DNA from 3 places in the Nonomuraea roseola genome. Region 1 is predicted to be linked to each of the others. Evidence: riboswitches for the same ligand, from Rfam matches in the RefSeq annotation. Region 1 holds a riboswitch; each other region holds the start of a gene.
The links. Region 1 has a riboswitch for cyclic di-AMP ahead of ABFX55_RS22560 (CHAP domain-containing protein). Riboswitches for the same ligand answer to the same signal wherever they lie in the genome.
Positions count from the first base shown of each region.

Region 2: linked by a shared signal. The riboswitch ahead of ABFX55_RS38075 (C40 family peptidase) and the one ahead of ABFX55_RS22560 (CHAP domain-containing protein) in region 1 are both predicted to bind cyclic di-AMP.
Region 3: linked by a shared signal. The riboswitch ahead of ABFX55_RS23805 (VldE C-terminal domain-containing protein) and the one ahead of ABFX55_RS22560 (CHAP domain-containing protein) in region 1 are both predicted to bind cyclic di-AMP.

Region 1 is NZ_BAAAXC010000014.1:883,702-888,882, forward strand. It holds gene ABFX55_RS22550 (Gfo/Idh/MocA family protein) at 1-811, shown strand, start outside; gene ABFX55_RS22555 (SEL1-like repeat protein) at 792-1,253, opposite strand; cyclic di-AMP (ydaO/yuaA leader) riboswitch at 1,389-1,523, shown strand; gene ABFX55_RS22560 (CHAP domain-containing protein) at 1,541-2,248, shown strand; gene ABFX55_RS22565 (RNA 2'-phosphotransferase) at 2,499-3,038, opposite strand; gene ABFX55_RS22570 (WD40 repeat domain-containing protein) at 3,173-4,123, opposite strand; gene ABFX55_RS22575 (hypothetical protein) at 4,128-5,150, opposite strand.
Region 2 is NZ_BAAAXC010000015.1:3,097,248-3,102,428, reverse strand. It holds gene ABFX55_RS38090 (RDD family protein) at 1-327, opposite strand, end outside; gene ABFX55_RS38085 (RDD family protein) at 425-1,633, opposite strand; gene ABFX55_RS38080 (amino-acid N-acetyltransferase) at 1,840-2,409, opposite strand; cyclic di-AMP (ydaO/yuaA leader) riboswitch at 2,684-2,833, shown strand; gene ABFX55_RS38075 (C40 family peptidase) at 2,839-3,882, shown strand; gene ABFX55_RS38070 (LuxR C-terminal-related transcriptional regulator) at 3,888-4,100, opposite strand; gene ABFX55_RS38065 (winged helix-turn-helix transcriptional regulator) at 4,325-4,735, opposite strand; gene ABFX55_RS38060 (NADP-dependent oxidoreductase) at 4,814-5,181, shown strand, end outside.
Region 3 is NZ_BAAAXC010000015.1:170,093-175,273, reverse strand. It holds gene ABFX55_RS23820 (Fur family transcriptional regulator) at 1-261, shown strand, start outside; gene katG (catalase/peroxidase HPI) at 284-2,560, shown strand; partial or broken gene ABFX55_RS23810 (transposase) at 2,589-2,792, shown strand; gene ABFX55_RS23805 (VldE C-terminal domain-containing protein) at 2,852-3,733, opposite strand; cyclic di-AMP (ydaO/yuaA leader) riboswitch at 3,809-3,947, opposite strand; gene galT (galactose-1-phosphate uridylyltransferase) at 4,015-5,076, opposite strand; gene ABFX55_RS23795 (DeoR/GlpR family DNA-binding transcription regulator) at 5,073-5,181, opposite strand, start outside.

The DNA.
Region 1 (5,181 bases):
GGAGTCGGCCTACGGCTCCTACGCCGAGTTGTGCGCCGATCCCGCGGTGGACGTGGTCTACGTGGCCACCCCGCACGCCCAGCACCTGGAGGTGGCCGAGGCGGCGATCGCGGCGGGCAAGGCCGTGCTGTGCGAGAAGCCGCTGGCGGCCTCGCTGGCCGACGCCGAGCGGATGGTGAAGCTGGCCAGGCAGGCGGGCGTCTTCCTCATGGAGGCCATGTGGATGCGCTTCAACCCGCTGATCAGGGGGTTGCTGACAGAGGAGCGGTTCGGGGCGCTGCGCTCGGTCCAGGCCTCTTTCGGCTTCGTCCTGCCCTACCAGGAGGAGCACCGCCTCTGGAACCCCGTGCTGGGCGGCGGGGTCCTGCTCGATCTGGGCATCTACCCCTTCGGACTGGCGCAGTTGCTGCTCGGCGAGCCCGCTGAGACGCATCTCACAGGATCGCTCGCTCCTTCGGGCGTCGACGCCGAGGTGGGGGCGCTGTTGACCTACGAGGGCGGGGCTCGCGCGCTGCTCGACACCTCGCTCATCAGCCCGCTGGCCAACACCGCGACGGTGGTGGGCACGGGGCTGCGCGCCGACATCGCCGCGCCGTTCTGGGCGCCCCAGCGCATCACGCTGTCGGGCCCCGGGTTCGAGACCGAGGAGCACGTGCTCGACCCCGCCCTGAACGGCTACGCGGGCGAGATCCGCGAGGTGCGCGAGGCCCTGGCGGAGGGCAGGACGGAGAGCGCGATCATGCCGCTGGACGAGAGCCTGGCGATGATGCGCATGCTGGAGGAGGCCAGGGTCAGGCTGGGTGCTCGCTGAGCGCCTCGAGGTTGGCGCGGGCCCTCGTGGCCGCCTCCTCGTGGCCGGAGCCGACGGCCATCAGGTAGTGGCCGCGGGCCCTCGCGCGGTGGCCCGCCCGGTCCTCCATCAGCCCGAGGTTGAACATCGCCCGGGGGGCGGCCTCCGGGTGGCCACTTTCCACCGCCTTTGCGTACCATTGGCGAGCGGCTTCGGCGTTGCCACAGCCCTCCTCGAGGACCCCGAGGTTGAACATCGCCCGGGGGGTGGCGGCCCTGCCGTACCAGTGCCGGGCCTCGTCGATCCGGCCGTCCTCATCCTCGATGAGGGCGAGGTTGAAGGCCGCTCTGCGGGCGGCCTCCTGGTGCCCTGACTCGATGGCCAGGAGATACCATCTTCGAGCTTCGCGTGGACGGCGTCCGTCCTCCTGCAGGCCGTGGTTGAACAGGTCCTGGGGCGACATGACCTGACCGTAGATGATCGCGGGACCTTTATCAATTTGTATCCAACTTGCCTCATGTATTACCTTGGGGTCACTCCAGGCATAAACCGGACGAACCGGACATTGCCTGACATTGCAAAACACTCACAGGTCCTATGCCTGTGACCGCTGAATCCGCACCATGCGGAACCGGGGACCCAATCCTTCTGGGGTGAATCGGCACACCGTGCCGTAGGGCAGCTTCACGTCCGAACCCGTCAGCTAACCCGGTAAGCGGCATGAAGCTGAGCAAGGAGACTCCCCTTTTCATGGCCAAGCACCGTCGTAGCCGTGCCCCCAAGATGACCTACGCCCACGCCGCCCTCGGCGCCGCGGTTCTCGCAGGCACTCTTGTTCCCACGCAGGCCGCCCAGGCCGACACCGCTCCCGCCCCCCAGGACAAGTCCCACGTGGCCGCCATGGCCGCGAAGACCGACGGCAAGCAGGCCGCCGTCAAGCAGCAGCAGCGCGTCCCCGCCATGCCGACCGCCAGCGCCGTCCTGGCCGAGGCGAAGAAGCAGATCGGCGTCAAGGAGAACTCCTCCGGCGGCGGCACCAAGTTCCAGCAGTGGTACGTCAACTCCCAGCGCGCCAAGGAGACCGTCGCCCGTGACGGCGGCAGCCCCCGTGCGTACGCCAACGCCGCGTGGTGCGCGATGTTCGTCTCCTGGGTCGGTGAGATGACCGGCGCCCGTCCCCAGGTCGGCTGGGACGCCTACACCGTCGCCCACGCCAAGTGGTTCAAGAACAACGAGCGCTGGGGCACCACTCCCAAGCCCGGCGCGGTCGTCTTCTTCTCCTGGAGCGGCAGCAAGAGCATCAGCTCCATCAACCACGTCGGTTTCGTGGAGAAGGACAACGGCAACGGCACGATCACCACGGTCGAGGGCAACACGGGAAACGGCGCCGTCGAGCAGCGTGTCCGTCCGAAGTCGCAGGTCGTCGGGTACGGCTACCCGCAGTACTCGGGCGCGTAGTCCCCTCGCGATTCCCCAGCCCCGGTCTCCGGGTGCGCCTGCCTGTCTCCTGACCGGCGGATGGCACCCGGGGGACCGGGGCGGATCGCGTTCCGGGTGACGATCCCTCCGACGCTCTCACCCGTCCACGGTCCCCGCGTCGACCTGTCATCCCCCTTCCGGGGCAAGCCCCTGCCCCCCGCCAACCCGTCACGCTCCCCTGGGGATCCCCCATCCCGCCCCGGCCGGGAAACCGTCACATCCGGCGGTGTCAGCCGGGGAAGCGGAGGAACGCCGGCGGGACGGCTGCCACCAGCCACACCCCGTTGGCGCTGACCCTGAACTCGTGTCCGCCCGCGTGCATCTCCCCCGCCGCGACGACCAGCACCACGGGAACCCCCCGCCTCGCGCCGACCCGCACGGCCGTGTCCCTGTCGGCCGACAGGTGGACGTGCTGCCTCGACATCGGCAGCAGCCCCGACGCCTTGATGGCGCCGAGGCTGCGAGGGACGGTCCCGTGGTAAAGAATCTCCGGAGGCTCGACGGCCTCCAGCCCGAGATCGACCGCCACCGAGTGCCCCTGGCTCGCCCTGATCTGGTCACCCTCGATGGCGTACCGCTGCTTGTCGTTGTCCGACACCACCAGGGAGAGCTCCTCCCTGGTGATGGGGAAGCCGTGGCGGGCCGCCGCCTCCAGCAGATCGTCGATCGGGACCCAGCCCTGCGCGTCCAGCGTGATCCCGATCGCGCCCGGATCGTGGCGCAGGTGCCTGGCGAGGTACTTCGAGATCCGCACGGTCCGGTCCTTCATGCAGGCATTGTGCCGCAGGGCGGCCGGAACCTTCTGCGGATTCACATCCGCGAGCCCACCGCCCTCCTGCCGTCCGGCGACGGGGGAAGGCCCGCGGCGCCACACCTTCAGCGCGCCGCGGGCAGGGGGACCGCTCAGCCGCCGCAGGCGGCGAAGACGAACGTGTCCTTCAGCATCGAGTAGCTGTCACGGACGCGCGTCGCCCCCGACGTCACGTCGTGCTGCATCACCGTCATCCTGGTCGCCTTGCCCTCCGGGTACTGCGAGACGTGCAGGGTGACCTGGTTGTCGCCCGTCCAGTCCAGCTTGTGGACCGTCCCCTCCTTGGGCAGCTTGATCAGGTGGCTGCTGACCATCTGGTCGGAGTGCAGGTCGTACAGCGCGACCTTCGACCCCGCCACATGCACCGCGATGGTCCTGCCGTCGGCGCTGAGCGCGTAGGGGCCGTTGCTGGAAACCAGCTGCGGCGGCGTGCCCGACAGCAGCCGCCTGCCCGCCAGGTCGAAGACGTGCATCTCCATCACAGACTCGTCGCCGTCGGCGCTGGTCAGGACCTTGTCTCCATCGCCGCTGAAGCCGATGAAGTTCTGGTACCTGGGCAGCGTCCCCAGCTTGTTCCCCGTCGCCGTGTCGAACAGCCGCACCCTGGACGTGACGACCGCGAGCCGCGCGCCGTCGTCGGAGAGCTGGAGCACCACGTCGTACTGGTTGGTCCTGGGCGGCAGCGCGTCCTTCGGCAGCAGGGTGACGCCCCCGTGCACGGTGCGGACGGCCAGCCTGCCGTCCTTCCTGAAGTAGGCGACCTTCTGCCCGTCGCCGGAGACGGCCAGCGGCGCCACCGCGTAGTCGACCTCCTTGCCGTTCGCGCCGACCGCCCGTAGCTGGGCGTCCTTGAGCAGCGTGACCTTGCCTTCGTGGCTGACCAGCCGCCAGGTGCCGCACGGGACGGTGGCGCCGTCCTTCTTCACGCAGCCCTTCGCGGAGGCGTAGCGGATCGCGCCGTGCCCTGGGTCGGCCAGCGCCGTGCCCGGCAGCCCGAGCATCGCCAGTGCGACGGCGATCGCCGCCAGGATTCTGATCTTCATCTCGTCACTCTCCCGCCGTCAGCCAGGTGTAGTTCCTGGCGGTGACCGTGAACGTGTCGGCGGGCTTGACCGCGCCCGTCGTGGTGTCGACGGTGAGCACCCGTACCACCGTCGGCTTCTCGTCCCCGCCCGTGTGCGCCTTGACCGTGAGCCTGCCGTCGCCGGTCCAGTGGGCGAGGTAGACCGTCGCGTCCGGCTTGAGCGGCAGCGTCACCGCAGCCGACAGCCGGTCGGTGGTCAGGTCGTACAGGCGCAGCTTGGGCGGCACGCGCGTGTCGGCGTTGCCGCCGATGAGCACGGCGACGGTGTGACCGTCGGCCGACAGGGCGCGCGTGGAGGCGTTCATCACCACCTGCGGCGGGACCTTGGCGACGCTGTGTCCGTCCAGCCCGTGCGCGACCAGCGTGGTGGTGTTGTCGTTGTTGTGGCGCGTGGCCAGCGCCTCGTCGCCGTCGCCGCTGAACCCCTCGAGATCGTCGGCGGCGGGCAGCTTCAGGATCTTCCCCGTGGCGACCGTGACGATCTTGCCAGGCTCGCGCCCCGCCTCGTCGTTGTGCTCCACCAGCACCCTGTCCCCCGCGTGCGAGAGCCGGGCTCGCAGGCTGTCGGTGCCCTTCCTGGTCAGCGAGGCCGGCAGGACGGTCCCCCTGCCGCCCGCGACCTTCCGCACGACCAGCCGGTGGTCCTTGACGCGCTCGTAGAGGATCCACTGGCCGTCGCCGCTGATGGCGAACGCGGCCACGATGTCGGCCTTGCGCCCGCGGGCGTCCACCGCGGTGGCGGCGGCGCCGGCGACGGTGACCGTACCGCCGGCCCTGAGCCTGACGCGCCAGGTACCGCACGGGTGGCTGAGCCCGTCCGCGTCCTTGCACGCGCCCACCCACGCCATGCGGGCGGTGGCGGCGTCCGACTCGGCGGCCGTCGACTTGGTGGTGGTGGTGGTCGCGGTGGTGTCCGCGTGTGCCGGGACGATCGTCCCGCCGACGGCCAGTGCCACGGCCGCCGCCCCCAGAAGTGTCCTTTTCATGACCCCTCTCCTTCTTCAACCGGTTGGACTC
Region 2 (5,181 bases), on a different contig from region 1:
CGCCCGTTTAGCCAGATCCGCCCTCGTCAGCGCCCTGCCGGGAGCGGGCGCCAGCCTAATCTTCATGATCACCTTACCGAAGGTGCGACCGCGCCGGTAATGCGCGAGGCAGTCATAGGCCGCATAACCCGAGCCGACCACGAGCCAGGCGAACAACCCGGGTAGCCGCCCCTCGAAGCTGTCGAGAAGCCCTACAGTCCGCAACAAACCCCAGGCCGCGATGAACAGAATGTAATAGAAGACGCCGATGACCAGCGCCTCAATACTTCGCGCCGCGAGCCGTTCCCACCAATCCGCGGGTACGGCGGGCACTCCGGACGCGACCATAACGCCCATTGTGTACGGCGGGCGACCACGATTACAGGTCCCACGCGCGAAAACAGGGGCCGGCGTCGAGCCGGCCCCTGATTCTTTAGGATTCCGCTTACTTGATCTTCACGACGACGGTCTTGGCCACCTTGTCGGCGAAGGTCTGCTGAAGCGGCTTGTCCCAGAACTGCGAGACACCGTTCAGGATGATCAGCAGGCCGCCGAGCAGACCGCCGAGAGTGAACGGAAGCACGCCCAGGATGTTGCCACCCCAGGTGACGCCCGCGCGCTTCAGCGCGGCGTCGCTCCTGAGCCCGCCCGCGGTCAGCGGCGCGCCCACTTCGGTGATCTTGATGCCCATGACCATCTTGCCGACGGTCTGCCCCTTGGACTTCGTGAGGAAGAACTCGTAGGCGATGTAGAGCAGGGTGACGATCACCACGGTGATCACGTTGAGGATCCAGTAGCCGGAGGGCTGCGTGATCGTCCCCGTGTTGAGGTCGTAGCTGGCCTGGGTGATCAGGATCGCGCCCAGGATCAGTCCCAGGACGATCCCGATGACCACGCCGGCGAGACCGATGATCAGACCGTCGATGATGCGGGCGACCAGCCGCTGCCACCATTCGGCGAGCGGAGCGGGAGCGCCGGGAGGCTGCACCCCCGCGGGCGCGCCGTACGGCTGGCCGTAGCCGGGCTGCTGCCCGTAGGCCGGCTGCTGCTGCTGGCCGTACGCCTGCTGCTGGCCGTAGGGCGACTGCTGCCCGTAGCCGGGCTGCGACTGGCCCTGCTGGCCATAGCCCTGCTGGGGCTGCTGGCCGTAACCGGGCTGCTGGCCGTAGTCAGGCTGCTGGCCATAGGACGGTTGCTGCTGGCCGTAACCGGGCTGGCTCGGCTGGCTCTGGCCGTAGCCCGGCTGCTGCTGGCCGTAACCGGGCTGCTGACCCGAGGAAGGCTGCTGCTGGCCGTAGCCGGGCTGGCTCTGCTGACCATAACCGGGCTGCTGGCCGTAGCCGGGCTGGCCGTACTCGGGCTGCTGACCCGAGGCGGCCTGCTGACCGTAGCCCTGCTGCCCGTAGGACGGCTGCTGCTGGCCGTAGCCCTGCTGCCCGTACTCGGGCTGCTGGCTCTGGCCCTGCTGGCCGTAGGAAGGCTGTCCGTAGCCTGGCTGCTGACCGGAGGAGGCGGCCTGCTGGCCGTACCCCTGCTGGCCGTAGCCCTGCTGCTGTTGCTGACCGTAAGGCTGCTGACCGTAGCCCTGCTGGCCGTAGTCGGGCTGCTGCTGGCCCTGGTGACCGTAGCCGCCGCCGTCTTGGCGATAGCCCACGATCGTCGCGTCTGGATCGGGGTCGCCCTGGCGTCCCGCGTTCTGCTGACCGTATCCATGAGTCCCAGCGGAATTGTCTTCAGGCTGGTCCTGTGGATACGGCGGCTGTCCGGTGCTCACCGTGTCACCTCGCTTCGATGGCGCATGTGGCACATGTCAGGACACATGCTTGCTGTTGCCCAACGTATCGACATGAGTATCAACAATCACCTTTCCCCTTGGTCAACGTCTGAGTCAACCGTGTCCAGATGGAGCAACATCCGGGTGTTGCCAAGGGTGTTGGGCTTCACATGTTCAAGATCGAGAAACTCCGCGATCCCTTCGTCGTAGGAAGCCAGCAACTCGGCATAGACCTCGGGTGATACAGGTGCGCCCTCGATCGGGACGAAGCCATGGCGTGCGAAGAAGTCGACCTCGAAAGTCAGGCAGAAGACCCTGCGCAGACCCAGGTCACGGGCCGTCGCGACCAGTGCGGTAACAATACGGTGACCGATTCCCGCACCCCTGTATTCGGGGTCGACGGCGACCGTTCGGATTTCCGCCAGATCCTCCCACAGCACGTGGAGCGCGCCGCAGCCCACGACCTCGCCGCCGCGATCGGCGACCCAGAACTCCTGGACGTCCTCGTACAGCGTGACGGTGGCCTTCTCCAGCAACCGGGGGCCCGCCCCCGCGTACGTGTCGACCAGGCGCCTGATGGCTCTGACGTCGGGCGTGCGGGCGCGCCTCACGACGATCTCGGTGTCCTTCGGGGTGCGCTCGGCGACCTGCTCCATGGCCCTTCAGCGTACCCAGCCCGTTTCGGCCCATCCTTAACTACCGTCACATGACGCGCTGTAGCAAGTCGCACACAGTGCGCAGCGCTGGAGTAACAGTCCGACAAATCCACCTAAAGCCGGGCAATACGCTTGCAATGCCCTGGTAGATCGGGCTTTCGCGTGATCACGCCGTGACGCTTCGGTTGCACAACCTCTACGGGATTGGCAGTTCTGGTTGAGCAGGAACCTGGCTTGCACTAGTGTCCAGCGACGATGTCCCCCACGCGACACGCGTGGAGACGCGCCTAATCCCCGCAACCCGGGGAGCCGGGGACCCGCCGGCGGCCAGCACCGCCAATGGGGTGAGTCCGAGCACGTGCTCGGTAGGGCTGCTCCGGCCCGAACCCGTCAGCTAACCCGGTAGGCGGCAACGAGAGGAGCCGGTTGGTGAAGCGCACGCGTACCCACGAGGGGAAGACCGCGGGCAAGCACGCCCGCCCCCACGAACCCGGCGCCCTGCGCAAACGGTTCGCCATCGTGGGCGCGGCGATGGTCGTCCTGGCTCTCACCGTCCCGCTCGGCTCGGCCGCCGCCGACCCCAAGCCGACGCTGAAGGAGCTCTCCGAGCAGGTCGAGAAGCTCCACAACGACATCGAGACGCTGACCGAGCAGTACAACGGCCAGCGCGAGAAGCTCAAGAGCGTCAAGAAGTCCGCTGAGGTGGCCAAGAAGATCCTTGCCACCAGCGAGGCCGACCTGGCCGCCAAGCGGGCGCGCGCCACGCTCCTGGCCGAGAGCACCTACATGAGCGGCGGCTTCACCGACGGCCTGGCCTTCGCCACCTCCGCCGACCCTGACTCCTTCCTTGACGGAGCCGCCACCTTCTACGCCCTCGGGCAGCAGCAGGGCCAGGAGGTCAAGGAGCTGGCCGACTCCATCGCCGCCGCCGAGCGGGCCAAGGCGACGGCCAAGACACGACTGGCCGAGGTGCAAAAGCTCGTCGACGACCTCGGCGAGAAGCGCAGCAAGATCACCACGATGGTGACCAAGGTCGAGAGCAACCTGTTCAAGCGGGCGATCGGCGAGGCCGGTCAGCCTGGCACCAGGGCCACCAGGGTCAACCTGCCGATCATCGGCAGCGGCAAGGCGGCCGAGGCCGCGCGTTGGGCTCTCACGCAGCAGCTCAAGCCGTACGTGTGGGGCGCGGAAGGCCCCAACTCCTACGATTGCTCGGGCCTGGTGATGGCCGCCTACCAGCGCGTCGGCATCAGCCTGCCGCACTACACGGGCGACCAGTGGACGGCGGGCACCCACATCACACGCGAGCAGATGCGCCCCGGTGACCTGGTCTTCTTCTACAACGACCTGCACCACGTGGGCATCTACATCGGCGGCGGGATGATGGTCCACGCGCCCCGCACCGGCGACGTCGTCCGCATCGCCGCCCTCGGAAACCGCCCGTTCGCCGGAGCCGTGCGCATCGCGGACTGACGCGCCTAGATCAGTCTTCGGCGCGCGGCCCAGGCCACCGCCTCGATCGCCGTGGCGACGCCGATCCTGTCGCAGATGCCGCGCAGGCGGCGGCGCACGGTCCGTCCGCTGATCTCCAGGGCCCGCCCCACGCGGTCGACCGTGACACCCTTGGCCAACTGCGCGAGGAGATCCAGGTCGTCCTGGCTCAGCTCGACGCCTTCAGTGAGCACATCCATCGGGAGCCCTCCCCCCAACAGCACAAACTCGGAGACGTCTCGGCTCAAGCAGGCTGCTCGTCTCGCAGAAGGTAAACGCAGACTGGAAAGGTCGTCAAGGTCGTTTCGTTCCATACTTGACGACCGCCATTGACTTGATCGTTTCTATACGACGAACATTCCTCGCCTGGAGTGCCGAGAACGGTCCACAGGCCCCTTACTGCAATCCGCCCGTCTCATGAATTTCACGGCGAATTCTCAGAATCGGCGTCATATCGAAGGCGCGCCGCCTCCACGTCGTCGATGTGACTCTCGGCCCACTGCTTGATGGCGGCCATGAGCGGAAGCAGGCTCTCTCCGAGCGACGTGAGCCGATAGTCGACCCTTACCGGCACCGCCGCCGTCACCGTCCTGGTGACCAGACCATCGCGCTCGAGCCCGCGAAGGGTCTGGGTGAGCATCTTCTGGCTCACGCCGGCGATCGTCCTCGCCAGGTCGCTGTAGCGCTTCGACCCGTCGGCCAGCGCGTTGAGCACCAGGCTCACCCACTTGTCGCTGAGCGTGTCGAGCAGCTTCCTCGAAGGGCAGGCCGCGACGTAGGCGTCATAGGCCCGCTTGGCCTCGGCCCTGCGCTCGGCCGCAGTGACGGTCGCCATATGGGCTCCCTCCGGTTGGTTACGCACTTCCAGGTGCCTTCTTACCCGAAGAGAGTAGCTCTCCCTAGATTCGATGACATGACGACCATGCGTGCACTCATCGGCGGCTCCGGCTCGCCTCGGCTCATCGAGGCCCCACTCCCCCAGGCGGGCCGCGGCCAGATACGGATCAAGGTCGCCGCCGCGGGGGTGAACCCCTTCGACCTGGCGGTGGCGGCGGGAACGCTCGCCGACTACGGCGTCGCCAGGAAGCTCGACGCCTACGGGCTCGGCTTCGACGCGGCGGGCGTGATCGACCAGGTGGGCGAGGGCGCCGCCTTCGCCCTTGGGCAGGAGGTCATCGCCCTGGCGAGCAGGCTGGAGTCGCCTACCAAGGCGCAGGCGGAGTACGTGGTGGTCGACGCCCGCGCGGCGGCGCTCGCGCCGCGGGGCGTCTCGGCGGCCGA
Region 3 (5,181 bases), on a different contig from region 1:
GAAGTGCCGCGTGCGCTGACCAACGCCGGTTCGGAGCGGCGCATCGAGCCCGCCGGTACCGCCCGCTACGAGTCACGGGTGGGGGACGACCACCACCATGTCGTGAGCCGCTCTCGCGGTGCGATCGCGGACGTCGACTGCGCCGTCGGCCACGCCCCCTGTCTCACCGCCTCGGATGACCAGGAATTCGTGGTCGACGAGGCGGAGGTCCTCTCTTGGGGGACCCACCCCGGCGGTGCGACCAGACGCATTGCCCAGTGATCCGGCAATTCGGAGGAAGCAGATGAGCGACACCCAGGACAACGCCCCCTCCAGCGCGCAGGGCGTGGACCAGAAGGCGGCGGCCGGCTTCCCGGTCGCGCATGACTCCGTGACCGCGCATGGCAGCGAGAGCGAGAACCCGGCAATCGACTCGCCGACTCCCAAGACCGGCGGTCGTCCGCGCACGAACCGGGACTGGTGGCCCAACCAGCTCGATCTCTCGGTGTTGCGCGCGCACTCGTCCAAGGGCAACCCACTGGCAGAGGGCTTCAGCTACGCCAAGGAGTTCGAGAAGCTCGACATCGAGGCCCTCAAGCAGGACATCATCGAGGCGCTCACCACCTCGCAGGACTGGTGGCCGGCCGACTTCGGCCACTACGGCGGTCTCATGATCCGGATGAGCTGGCACGCCGCGGGCACCTACCGCATCCACGACGGTCGCGGCGGGGCCGGCGACGGTGCTCAGCGTTTCGCCCCGCTCAACAGCTGGCCCGACAACGCCAACCTCGACAAGGCCCGCCGGCTGCTGTGGCCGGTCAAGCAGAAGTACGGCCAGAAGATCTCGTGGGCCGATCTGCTCGTGCTTGCCGGCAACGTCGCCCTGGAGTCGATGGGTTTCAAGACCTTCGGCTTCGGCTTCGGCCGCGAGGACGTCTGGGAGCCAGAGGAGATTTTGTGGGGTCCGGAGGAGGCCTGGCTCGGTGATGAGCGCTACGCCACCGACACCGAGATGGTGCCGAACTTCGGCGCGACCGAGATGGGTCTCATCTACGTCAACCCGGAGGGTCCCCGCGGCAACGCGGAGCCGGCCGCGGCGGCGCATTTCATCCGCGAGACCTTCCGGCGGATGGCGATGAACGACGAGGAGACGGTGGCTCTCATCGCGGGCGGCCACACGTTCGGCAAGACCCACGGCGCCGGCATCGCGGACGGCCATGTGGGGCCGGAGCCCGAGGGCGCGCCGCTGGAGGCGCAGGGCCTGGGCTGGCTGAGCAGCTACGGCACCGGCAAGGCTGGTGACACGATCACCAGCGGTCTCGAGGTGACGTGGAGCGACCGGCCGACGCAGTGGAGCAACCGTTTCTTCGAGATCCTCTTCGGCTATGAGTGGGAGCTCACCACGAGCCCCGGCGGCGCGAAGCAGTGGGTCGCGAAGGACGCCGAGGCGATCATCCCGGACGCTCACGACCCGTCGAAGAAGCACAGGCCGACGATGCTCACGACCGACCTGGCGCTGCGCGTCGACCCGACGTACCAGAAGATCTCCCTCCGCTTCCTGGAGAACCCCGACGAACTCGCGTTGGCCTTCGCCAAGGCCTGGTACAAGCTGCTGCACCGCGACATGGGTCCGGTCAGCCGCTTCCTCGGACCGTGGGTCGCCGAGCCGCAGCTGTGGCAGGACCCGGTGCCGGCCGTCGACCACGAACTCGTGGGTGACGCCGACGTCGCTTCCCTCAAGGCGAAGGTTCTGGAGTCCGGTCTCACGACCGCTCAGCTGGTCTCCACCGCCTGGGCTTCTGCCGCGAGCTTCCGGTCCACCGACAAGCGCGGCGGCGCCAACGGCGCCAGGCTCCGTCTGCAGCCGCAGCGCAGTTGGGAGGTCAACCAGCCCGAGCAACTCGCGACGGTCCTGGACATTCTCGAGAGCATCCAGCGCGAGTTCAACGAGGCCGGCGGCGCGAAGATCTCGCTCGCCGACCTGATCGTGCTGGCCGGCTCAGCCGCCGTCGAGAAGGCAGCAGGCGAGGCCGGCGTGGCAGTGACGGTGCCGTTCCGCCCGGGCCGCACCGACGCCACTCAGGAGCAGACCGACGTGGAGTCCTTCCGGGTCCTTGAGCCGCAGGCCGACGGTTTCCGCAACTACCTGCGTTCCGGCGAGAAGATGCAACCGGAGGTGCTGCTGGTCGATCGTGCCTACATGCTCAACCTGACCCCGCCGGAAATGACCGTCCTTATCGGCGGCCTGCGTTCCCTCGGAGCCAACTTCGGCGGTACCCAGCACGGCGTCCTCACCGACCGGCCCGGCGTGCTCACCAACGACTTCTTCACCAACCTGCTCTCCCCGGGCGCCCGGTGGAAGGCGTCGGACTCCGAGGAGGATGTGTACGAGATCCGCGACGTGGCCACCGATGAGGTGAAGTGGACCGCCACCGCGGTCGACCTCATCTTCGGCTCCAACTCGCAGCTACGAGCCCTTGCGGAGGTCTATGCCAGCCAGGACGCCCGCGACAAGTTCGTGACCGACTTCGTTGCAGCCTGGACCAAGGTCATGGAACTCGACCGGTTCGACCTCGCCTGACCCGTCTCCACCCCACGAGCCCGAGCCGGCGATTCCGAAGCCGCGCTCGGGCTCCTACTTCCCGCACTGGCTGTGGGAACGGCGTCGCCGGGCCGAACCAGCGCTGATCAGCATGGAGGCCACCAGCTACTTGCTGGCAGTCTCCACGCGGCGGGCGGACAAGCCGGTCGAGCAACTCGGCATCGAGCACATCTCCAAGAGCCAGGTCTCGGAGATGGCCAAGGTGCTCGACGGGCCTGCGCCACCTGGTGGCCGGCGGGCTAAATCGGCCAGAACCAGCTCAAGCACCCTTCACTGCATGGAGATGTGCACGTGGTCGTAGTGGTTGGCGGTGGTGCTGCCCCTGTCGGACATCGAGCGCCAGCCGCTGCCGCTGTTGATGCGCTGTCGCCAGATGACGTACTTCACGCCGAGCCGGCTCTGGTTCTTCAGCGCCCAGGCCGCGATCTGGTCGCCGAGCGCCTGGTTGGCGCCGGTGGGGGAGCTGCCTCCCGAGCTCATCATGAAGTCGCAGGCACGACCCAGCGGGTGCTCTCCGCTGTTGTCGACCCGGTAACACCCCACCTCGTACGGCAGGCTGAAGGCCTTCTTGATCTCGTCGCGCATGAGCCGCGTGCGGGGGGTGATGTTGTCGGTCCCCGACGGCAGCTCAGGCGCCCAGCTGCCGTCGGACTTGCGGCCGGGGCCGGTCGGAACGAGGTTCTGGAGCTTCTTCTCGATGTCGTCGATCATGCCCTCCGCCTCCTTCCGATCGTCGGCGACCTGGTCGGCCTGCTCGTCGATCTGGGTGGCAAGGGCCGTGGCCTCGGTGGCGGCCTTCTTCCTTTCGTCGCGGGCGGCTGCGACGTTCTTCACGACGGCGTCCTGCTCGACGCTCAACTGCTCCAGCAGCGCGGCGCTGTTCAGGTCGGGGGAGTACACCAGGGCGGGCAGATTGGGGGTGTTGGCCTGGTAGCGCATCTCGGTGATCTGCGAGGCGACGTTCTCGGCCTTGGCGAGCGTCTGCTCGGCGGCGGCCAGACGCTCCTTGGCCGCCGCGGCGGCCTTCTCCGCCTCGGCCAGCGCGACCCGCTTGGCGTTGTATCTCTCGATGAGCTTGTCGACCTTGGTGTTGAGCTTCTTCAGCTCGGCCCTCAGTTGCTTCTCCGACGGCTTGGGGGCAGCCGAGGACACGGAGGCGGAGCCGAGAACGAGGGAAAGCGCGGCAATGGCACCGCAGGCGAAACGAGACGTGGGGGACGCCACGAATGATCCTCTCCGTCTGCCGACCGGGTTAGCTGACGGGTTCGGGCGGGAGATGTGGCCCTACCACGGAACGTGGATTCACCCCAGGTGCATGGGTCCCCGGCTCCCGGGCGACTTGCCCGGGATTAGGCGTGCAACGGCTGTGAAAGCCGATGTCAGAGGGATATTAGTAGTAAAACGCCGGTAATGCGACTCCAAGCGGAAACCAATTAGTGATCTACCTGTGATCGAATTAGCTGCGCGGCCTCCTCGGGCAGCACGTCGTTGACGAACGCGCCCATCGCCGACTCCGAGCCCGCCAGGTACTTCAGCTTGCCCGGCGCCCTGCGGATGCTGAACAGCTCCATGTGAAGATAGGCGAGGTCGCGGCCCTGCCGTACGGGTGCCTGATGCCAGGCGGCGACATACGGCATGACCACGCCGAACAGCCCGTCGAGCGCCCTGAGCACCCTGGTGTAGACGGGGCCGAACGCGGCGCGCTCCTCCTGGGTGAGGGCGGCCAGATCCGGCACCTGGCGGTGCGGGTAGAGGTGCACCTCGAAGGGGTAGCGCGCGGCGGCGGGCACGAACGCCGTCCAGTGCTCGTTGGCGGCGACCACGCGCTCGCCGGCCCGCTCCGCGGCCAGCACGCCGGCGAACAGGCCTGGACGCTTGGCGGCGGCGGCCAGGTGCTGACGGGTGCGAGGGGTGATGTAGGGGTAGGCGTAGATCTGGCCGTGCGGGTGGGCCAGCGTGATGCCGATCTCCGCGCCCCTGTTCTCGAAGCAGAAGACCTGCTCGACGCCGGAGATCTCCGACAGCTCCGCCGTACGGTCGGCCCACGCCTCCATGACGAGCTCGACCTGGTCGTCGGAGAGCTTGGAGAAGGAGGAGCTGTGGTCGGAGGTGAAGCAGACCACCTCGCAGCGCCCCACACCTGGAAGCACCTCGCTGAGGCCGCCTGCGTCGGGGTAGCTGCCGAGGTGGGTGGAGAAACTGGGGAAGCGGTTCTCGAAGACCACCACGTCGTAGGAGGAGGCGGGGATCTCCGTCGACTTACCCGGCGTGGACGGGCACAGCGGGCACTCGTCAGCCGGCGGCAGGAAGGTGCGGGTCTGGCGGTGGCCCGCCATCGCCACCCACTCCTCGGTGAGAGGGTCGTAGCGCAGCTCGGAGGCCACGGGCCTCGGCGGCAGCTCGCGTTGGTCGATCGCGCTGCGATCGGCGTCGTCGCGCCGGTCGAAGTAGATCAGCTCTCGGCCGTCGGCCAGGTGCGCGATGGTGCGCTTCACTTCGTGTCCTCCGCGATGATCAGTTCTCCGGCCCTCTCGGCCAGCTCTCTGCGCGCGGCCTGGGGCAGGCCGGCGTCGCTGATGACGACGTCGGCCTCCGACAGC